Regions from separate parts of the Saccharothrix isguenensis genome, predicted to be linked through region 2. Evidence: riboswitches for the same ligand, from Rfam matches in the RefSeq annotation. Region 2 holds a riboswitch; the other holds the start of a gene.

Region 1 (3,405 bases), 1.0 Mb from region 2:
ACCGCAACCGCGACCACCTCAACCGCCACGGCGACCACGTCAACGAGGCGCACGCCACCCTCGCCTGGGTCACCGATCACCTGGCCCGACCTGGGCCCGACTGGTACGGGATCCGGCTAGAGGACCGCCTGGTCGGCCGCGTCGACCTCGCCCACGCCGCCCCACCCGGGTACGGCCTCGGCTACTGGCTCAGCCACGACGCCACGGGACACGGCTACGCCACCGCCGCCTGCACGGCCATCGTCCGGCACGCCCGGACCTTCCACGGCGCCACCGACATCTTCGCCGGAGTCACCCACGGCAACCACCGCAGCGTCGCCCTGCTGGGTCGTCTCGGCTTCCGACCCATCACCGAGTTCGAGACCTACACCCGGTTCCACCTGCCGCTGAACCCGCCACCACAGCGCGCCCGCGACGACGTGCCCCTGCTGCCGTAGCCACCGAGGAGTCCGGCCACACCACCGCTGACCCGGTCCACGCCAACGGCAACGGGCTCCACCCCGCGTCAACGAGGTGGAGCCCGTCAGGTGCGGCTCACGGCCGTCAGCACTCGATGACGTTCACGGCGAGGCCGCCGCGTGCCGTCTCCTTGTACTTGCTCTTCATGTCCTTGCCCGTCTCACGCATGGTCTTGATGACCTTGTCCAGGGACACGAAGTGCGACCCGTCCCCGCGCAGCGCCATCCGCGCCGCCGTGATCGCCTTGATCGCCGCCAGCGCGTTCCGCTCGATGCAAGGGATCTGCACCAACCCGCCGATCGGGTCGCACGTCAACCCCAGGTTGTGCTCCATCGCGATCTCGGCCGCGTTCTCGACCTGCTCCGGCGTGCCGCCGAGCACTTCCGCCAGACCACCGGCCGCCATCGAGCACGCCGAGCCGACCTCACCCTGACAACCGACCTCGGCGCCCGAGATCGACGCGTTCTCCTTGAACAGCACGCCGACCGCACCCGCCGTCAACAGGAACCGCACCACCCCGTCGTCGGACGCGCCCGGCACGAACCGCGTGTAGTAGTGCAGCACCGCCGGCACGATCCCGGCCGCTCCGTTGGTCGGCGCGGTCACCACGCGACCGCCTGCGGCGTTCTCCTCGTTCACCGCCAGAGCGAACAGGGTCACCCAGTCCATCACCCGCAACGGGTCGGTGGCGAACTGCTCGGCCGCCAACGACTGCCGCATCTCCGCCGCGCGCCGCCGGACCTTCAGACCTCCCGGCAGCACACCGGTCTCGTTGCACCCGCGCTCGACGCACTCCTGCATGACGTTCCAGATGTGCAGCAGCCCGGACCGGACGTCGGCCTCGCTCCGCCACGACGTCTCGTTCGCCAGCATCACCTCGGAGATCGACGACCCGGTCTCCCTGGTCCGCGCCAGCAGCTCGTCACCGGTCCGGAACGGGTGCGCGAGCGGCGTCTCGTCCGCCTTGATCCGGTCCGTCCCGCTGGCCGTGTCGTCCACGACGAACCCGCCGCCGACCGAGTAGTACACCGCCGAGTCGACCACGGCGTCACCCGAGTGGGCGGTGAAGCTCATGCCGTTGGGGTGCAACGGCAGCGACTTCCGCCGGTGCATGACCAGGTCGGTGTTCTCGCTGAACGCGATCTCCCGCTCACCACCCAACCGCAGCCGCCCGGTGGCACGGATCTCCGCCACCCGCCGCTCGGCCTCGGCCGGGTCGACCTCCTCCGGCCGGTGCCCCTCCAACCCGAGCAGCACCGCCTTCGGGCTCCCGTGCCCGTGCCCGGTCGCGCCGAGCGACCCGAACAGCTCCGCGTGCACCCGGTCGACCGACGCCAGCACCGGACCCAAGCGGCCCGCGAACATCGCCGCCGCCCGCATCGGACCCACGGTGTGCGAACTGGACGGTCCGATCCCGACCGAGAACAGGTCGAACACGCTGATGGCCATGCTCAGTCCCCGGTCAGTTCCGCGTACTTCGCGGCGGTCAGCAACCCGGTCGCGTCCTCCACGGCCACCTTGAACAGCCAACCGCGGCCGTACGGGTCGTTGTTGATCAACGACGGGTCGGCCACCGCCTCCGCGTTGACCTCCACCACCTCGCCGCTGACCGGCGCGTACAGGTCGCTCACCGACTTGGTCGACTCCAGCTCGCCGCACACGTCGCCGGACTTCACGCGGGTGCCCGGTGCGGGCAGCTCCACGAACACGATGTCGCCCAGCGACTCCGCCGCGTACGAGGTGATGCCGATCGCCACGGGGTCCTGGGTACCCGGCGCCCAGTCCACCCATTCGTGCTCGGGCGTGTACAGCAGGTTGTCCGGAAAGGTCATCGCAGCGCTCCCTGGGTGAGGTTCGGATCCCCACTCTGTCCTGGGACCTGAGAGCTTCGCCGGGTCACGACGGCCGACCGTCGAACCGATCCCGGCTTGCACCGTGGGTGCGCGCCGAAGCACGCTTTCCAGAGTTGCCTCACCCGTGCGGTTCTCGCTGCCTGAGAGTGTGCGGGGTGGCTTGCTCCTTCGGCGCCCCGGCACGAACACCGAGGTCTCTCCCGCGCGGGTTCCGGCGCTCGACAACGCGCCGCGGCCGATGTTCAGTTGGTGTGCGCACGCTAAGCCCCGCCCGGACGGGTGTCAACGCGCCGCCATGTTTGTTCGAGGAGCACAACTGGGAACCCTGCCGTTAGTGCCGGCAGCACGATGACACCGAAACCCCGGTACCGGACCTTTGGTGTAACAAAGCCCGAAGGAGCCCACCGTGCGGATCGCCGTTCCCCGCGAGATCAAGAACCACGAGTACCGCGTCGCGCTGACCCCGGCGGGTGCCCATGAGCTGACGCAGCGCGGTCACGACGTGGTGGTCGAGGCCGGCGCGGGCCTCGGCTCCGCCATCACCGACGAGGAGTACCTGGCCGCCGGCGCGAAGGTCCTGGCCACCGCGGACGACGTGTGGGCCGAGGGCGACCTGGTGCTCAAGGTGAAGGAGCCCGTCGCCGAGGAGTACCCGCGGCTGCGCAAGGGCCAGGTCCTGTTCACGTACCTGCACCTGGCCGCCGACCGGCCGTTGACGCAGGCGCTGGTGGACTCCGGCACGACCGCGATCGCCTACGAGACCGTGCAGGCGCCGAACGGCGCGTTGCCGCTGCTGGCCCCGATGTCGGAGGTCGCGGGCCGCCTCGCGCCGCAGGTGGGCGCGTTCGCGTTGATGAAGCCCTCCGGTGGGCGCGGTGTGCTGCCCGGCGGCGTGCCCGGCGTGCACCCGGCGCGCGTGGTCGTCATCGGCGGTGGCGTGGCGGGCCTGAACGCCGCCGCGATCGCCGTCGGCATGGGTGCGGACGTGCAGATCCTGGACACGAACGTGGACCGGCTGCGCCACATCGACGCGCTGTACCAGGGCCGGCTGCGCACCCTCACGTCCAACCGCTTCGCGGTGGAGCAGGCCGTC
Region 2 (3,405 bases):
GACCACGTCGGCGTCCACCTGCCACAGGTTCACGCCCAGCTCGCGCGCGGCGGAGACGACGTCGGCCGCACGGCCCTCGACGCGGGCCCGCACGGTGTCGAAGAACTCGCCGTGCACGACCTCGATCCCCGCCTCGACCAGGCCCGACGCCAGCACGGTCGCCATCCGGTGGGCGCGGGTCGCGATCGCCCTCAGCCCGTCCGGACCGTGGTACACCGCGTACATGGAGGCGATCACCGCGAGCAGGACCTGCGCGGTGCAGATGTTGCTGGTCGCCTTCTCCCGGCGGATGTGCTGCTCACGGGTCTGCAGCGCGAGGCGGTAGGCGAGGGAGCCGTCCGCGTCGACGGACACGCCGACGAGCCGGCCGGGCAGCTGCCGCTCCAGGCCCTGGCGCACGGCCATGTAACCGGCGTGGGGGCCGCCGAACCCGATCGGCACGCCGAACCGCTGGGTGGTGCCCACGACGACGTCCGCGCCGATCTCGCCGGGCGGGCGCAGCAGCGTCAGCGACAGCAGGTCGGCGACCACCACGGCCTGCGCGCCCGCCTTGTGGATCTCCGCGATCACGCCGGAGTGGTCGCGGACGACGCCGGACGCGCCGGGGTACGACAGCAGCACGCCGAAGTAGTCCCCGCCCAGGCCGAGCCCTTCCAGGCCCTGCGACAGGTCGGCGGTGACGATCTCGATGCCCAGCGGCTCGGCGCGGGTCTCGATGACGGCGAGGGTCTGCGGCAGCGTGTCGACGTCGACCACGAACTTCGCCGACTCCGCCCGGCCGGCGCGGCGGACCAGGGTCATCGCCTCGGCGGCGGCGGTGGACTCGTCCAGCATCGAGGCGTTGGCCAGCGGCAGACCGGTCAGGTCGCCGACCATGGTCTGGAAGTTGAGCAGCGCTTCGAGCCGGCCCTGCGAGATCTCCGGCTGGTAGGGCGTGTACGCGGTGTACCAGGCCGGGTTCTCCAGCACGTTGCGGCGGATCACCGGAGGGGTGGTGGTGCCGTAGTAGCCGAGGCCGATCATCTGCGTCATCGGCCGGTTGCGGGCGGCGAGGGCGCGCAGCTCGACCAGCGCCTCGGTCTCGGTGGCGGGCGACGGCAGGTCCAGCACGAGGTCGCGCTCGCGGATCGACGACGGCACGGCGCGCTGCGCCAGCTCCTCCAGCGACCCGACGCCGATGACGTCGAGGATGCGGGCCAACTCCACGGGCCGCGGGCCCACGTGCCGGTCGGCGAAGGGAGTGCCGTGCTCCAGAGCGGCCAGGGGAATGCGGTCCTGCGTCATGTGATGCGCCTCCAGGATGGGCTACGGACACACTTCTGCCGTTGCCCTCCCCCTCTGTCTCTGCCCGCTCACGGGCGCCTGAGAGCTTCACCCGACACGCGGGCTTGCACCGTCGGCGGGGTCGCCCGGAAGGGCCGACCCGCTTTCCAGAGGCGTCTCACCCGCGCGGTCTTTGCGCCTGAGAGGTTCCGGGGAGGATTTGCTCCTTCGGCGCCGAGACTGGCTCGGGCTCTCCCGCGCGGGTTGAAGCGACTACGAACGAGACGATACCTCGTGGTGGCGTCCGTGGTATCGCCGCGCGACCGGGATCTCAGCGGGCGTCTCACCAGGGCTTCGCGGCGGACGTCCTGGCGGGGTCCGCGGGGACGTCTTGGCGGGGTCCGCGGCGGGCGTCTCAGCCGATGGCGCGGGTGCGGCGACGGCGGGACAGCTCGTCGTCGGCCGCCTCCACGATCTCGGCGCCGTCCGCGCGCTCGGCGGGGAAGTCGTGGATCGTGCCGCTGATCTCCCGCATGGCGCCGCTCACCGCGATGCCGAACACGCCCTGGCCGCCTTGGAGCAGGTCCACCACCTCCTCCGGCGAGGTGCACTCGTAGACCGTGGTGCCGTCGCTGAACAGCGTGATCCGGGCCAGGTCCTGCACGCCGCGGCGGCGCAGGTGGTCGACCGCGACCCTGATGTTCTGCAGTGAGACACCGGTGTCCAGGAGCCGTTTGACGACCTTGAGCACCAGGATGTCCTTGAACGAGTAGAGCCGTTGGCTCCCCGAGCCGTGGGCGCTCCTTATCGTCGGGTTGACCAGCCCCGTGCGGGCCCAGTAGTCAAGCTGGCGGTAGGTGATTCCCGCGATCTGGCACGCGGCGGGGCCGCGGTACCCGACGAGTTCGTCCGGCAGCGAGGAGTCCGGGAACAGCTCGCCCTGTTCACCGGTTCCGGCCCGGATGGGCGCTTCCTCGACCACGCCTGCCTCCCCTCGGTCCGGTCACGACGACCGGCGACCAACGTGAAGCCGCCGCGGTGTCGAATCACACCGTGGCAATTCACCTGAGTTCGACGGTAAGACCGCCTAGGGGGCAGGTCAACGCGACGCGCGGGACGTGTCTGCCCTAAACCTCAGGTTGAGGGTGAGAGAGCCGCCCGGCGTAATCCATTCGAGTGACGTTTAGTGATCGTTTAGCCGGTGATCGTTGACGTTGTGTAACCCGATGGTGTTACACGGACGGATGACGCATGGTGCTGATCCACAACGCACCGCACACGGTTTCCCTGCGGTTGTCCCCCGCAAACACGGCTGTTTCGCGGTTGTCCACAGAGGTGGGCCGACGGGGCGACGTTGTCGCCCCCGCCTAAAAAGATCAAAGCAGGGATCCCCTGGGCGGGGACCCCTGCGGAAGCGTTGAAGCGTGCGTGGGCGAGGCGAGACCGTGCGGCGTGACCGTGCGGGCGTGGCCGCGCACGGCTTTACGTGTCGGCGCCGCGGAAGTCTTCCGGGGAGATGGAGTCGAGGAACTCGCGGAACTTCTCGACCTCGTCCTCCTGCTCGTCCGGGATGATCAGGCCCGCCTCGGCCAGCACCGACTCGTCGGCGTGGATCGGCACGCCGACCCGCAGCGCCAGCGCCACCGAGTCGCTGGGCCGGGCGGACACCCGGATGTCGCCGTCGAACACCAGCTCGGCGAAGTAGGTGCCTTCCTGCAGGTCGGTGATCCGGACTTGCTCCAGCTGCCGACCGAGGGCGCCGATGACGTCCTTGAGCAGGTCGTGCGTCAACGGCCGGGCGGGCCGGACGCCTTGCTGCTCCAACGCGATCGCCGTGGCCTCGACCGATCCGATCCAGATCGGCAGGTACCGTTCGCCCTCGGTTTCGCGCAGCAGCAGGATCGGCTGGTTGGCGGGCAGTTCCACCCGCACGCCGACGACGCGCATTTCGCTCATCGGGTCTCGCCTCCCTCAGCGCGCTGAAATTCTGGCGTCCCCGTTACCCACGAGGATCCCCCACGTACCCTTTCGACGCTACCCGCCAAGCGGGCCTTGTGCGCAACCGTCCGCGGGCTCGGGATCACGATGCGGACACACGTCTATCTCGGTGGAATCCGGTTACCCGGTACGTCGCGCAAGCCA

The links. Region 2 has a riboswitch for glycine ahead of gcvP (aminomethyl-transferring glycine dehydrogenase). Riboswitches for the same ligand answer to the same signal wherever they lie in the genome.
Region 1: linked by a shared signal. The riboswitch ahead of gcvH (glycine cleavage system protein GcvH) and the one ahead of gcvP (aminomethyl-transferring glycine dehydrogenase) in region 2 are both predicted to bind glycine.

Annotation. Positions count from the first base shown of each region.
Region 1 covers NZ_CP193626.1:7,101,370-7,104,774, forward strand. The annotation lists gene ACRAKI_RS31830 (GNAT family N-acetyltransferase) at 1-437, shown strand, start outside; gene ACRAKI_RS31835 (L-serine ammonia-lyase) at 544-1,908, opposite strand; gene gcvH (glycine cleavage system protein GcvH) at 1,911-2,291, opposite strand; glycine riboswitch at 2,430-2,525, opposite strand; gene ald (alanine dehydrogenase) at 2,719-3,405, shown strand, end outside.
Region 2 covers NZ_CP193626.1:6,089,129-6,092,533, forward strand. The annotation lists gene gcvP (aminomethyl-transferring glycine dehydrogenase) at 1-1,284, opposite strand, end outside; glycine riboswitch at 1,441-1,531, opposite strand; gene ACRAKI_RS26975 (MerR family transcriptional regulator) at 1,679-2,245, opposite strand; gene ACRAKI_RS26980 (bifunctional nuclease family protein) at 2,746-3,219, opposite strand; gene ftsR (transcriptional regulator FtsR) at 3,363-3,405, opposite strand, start outside.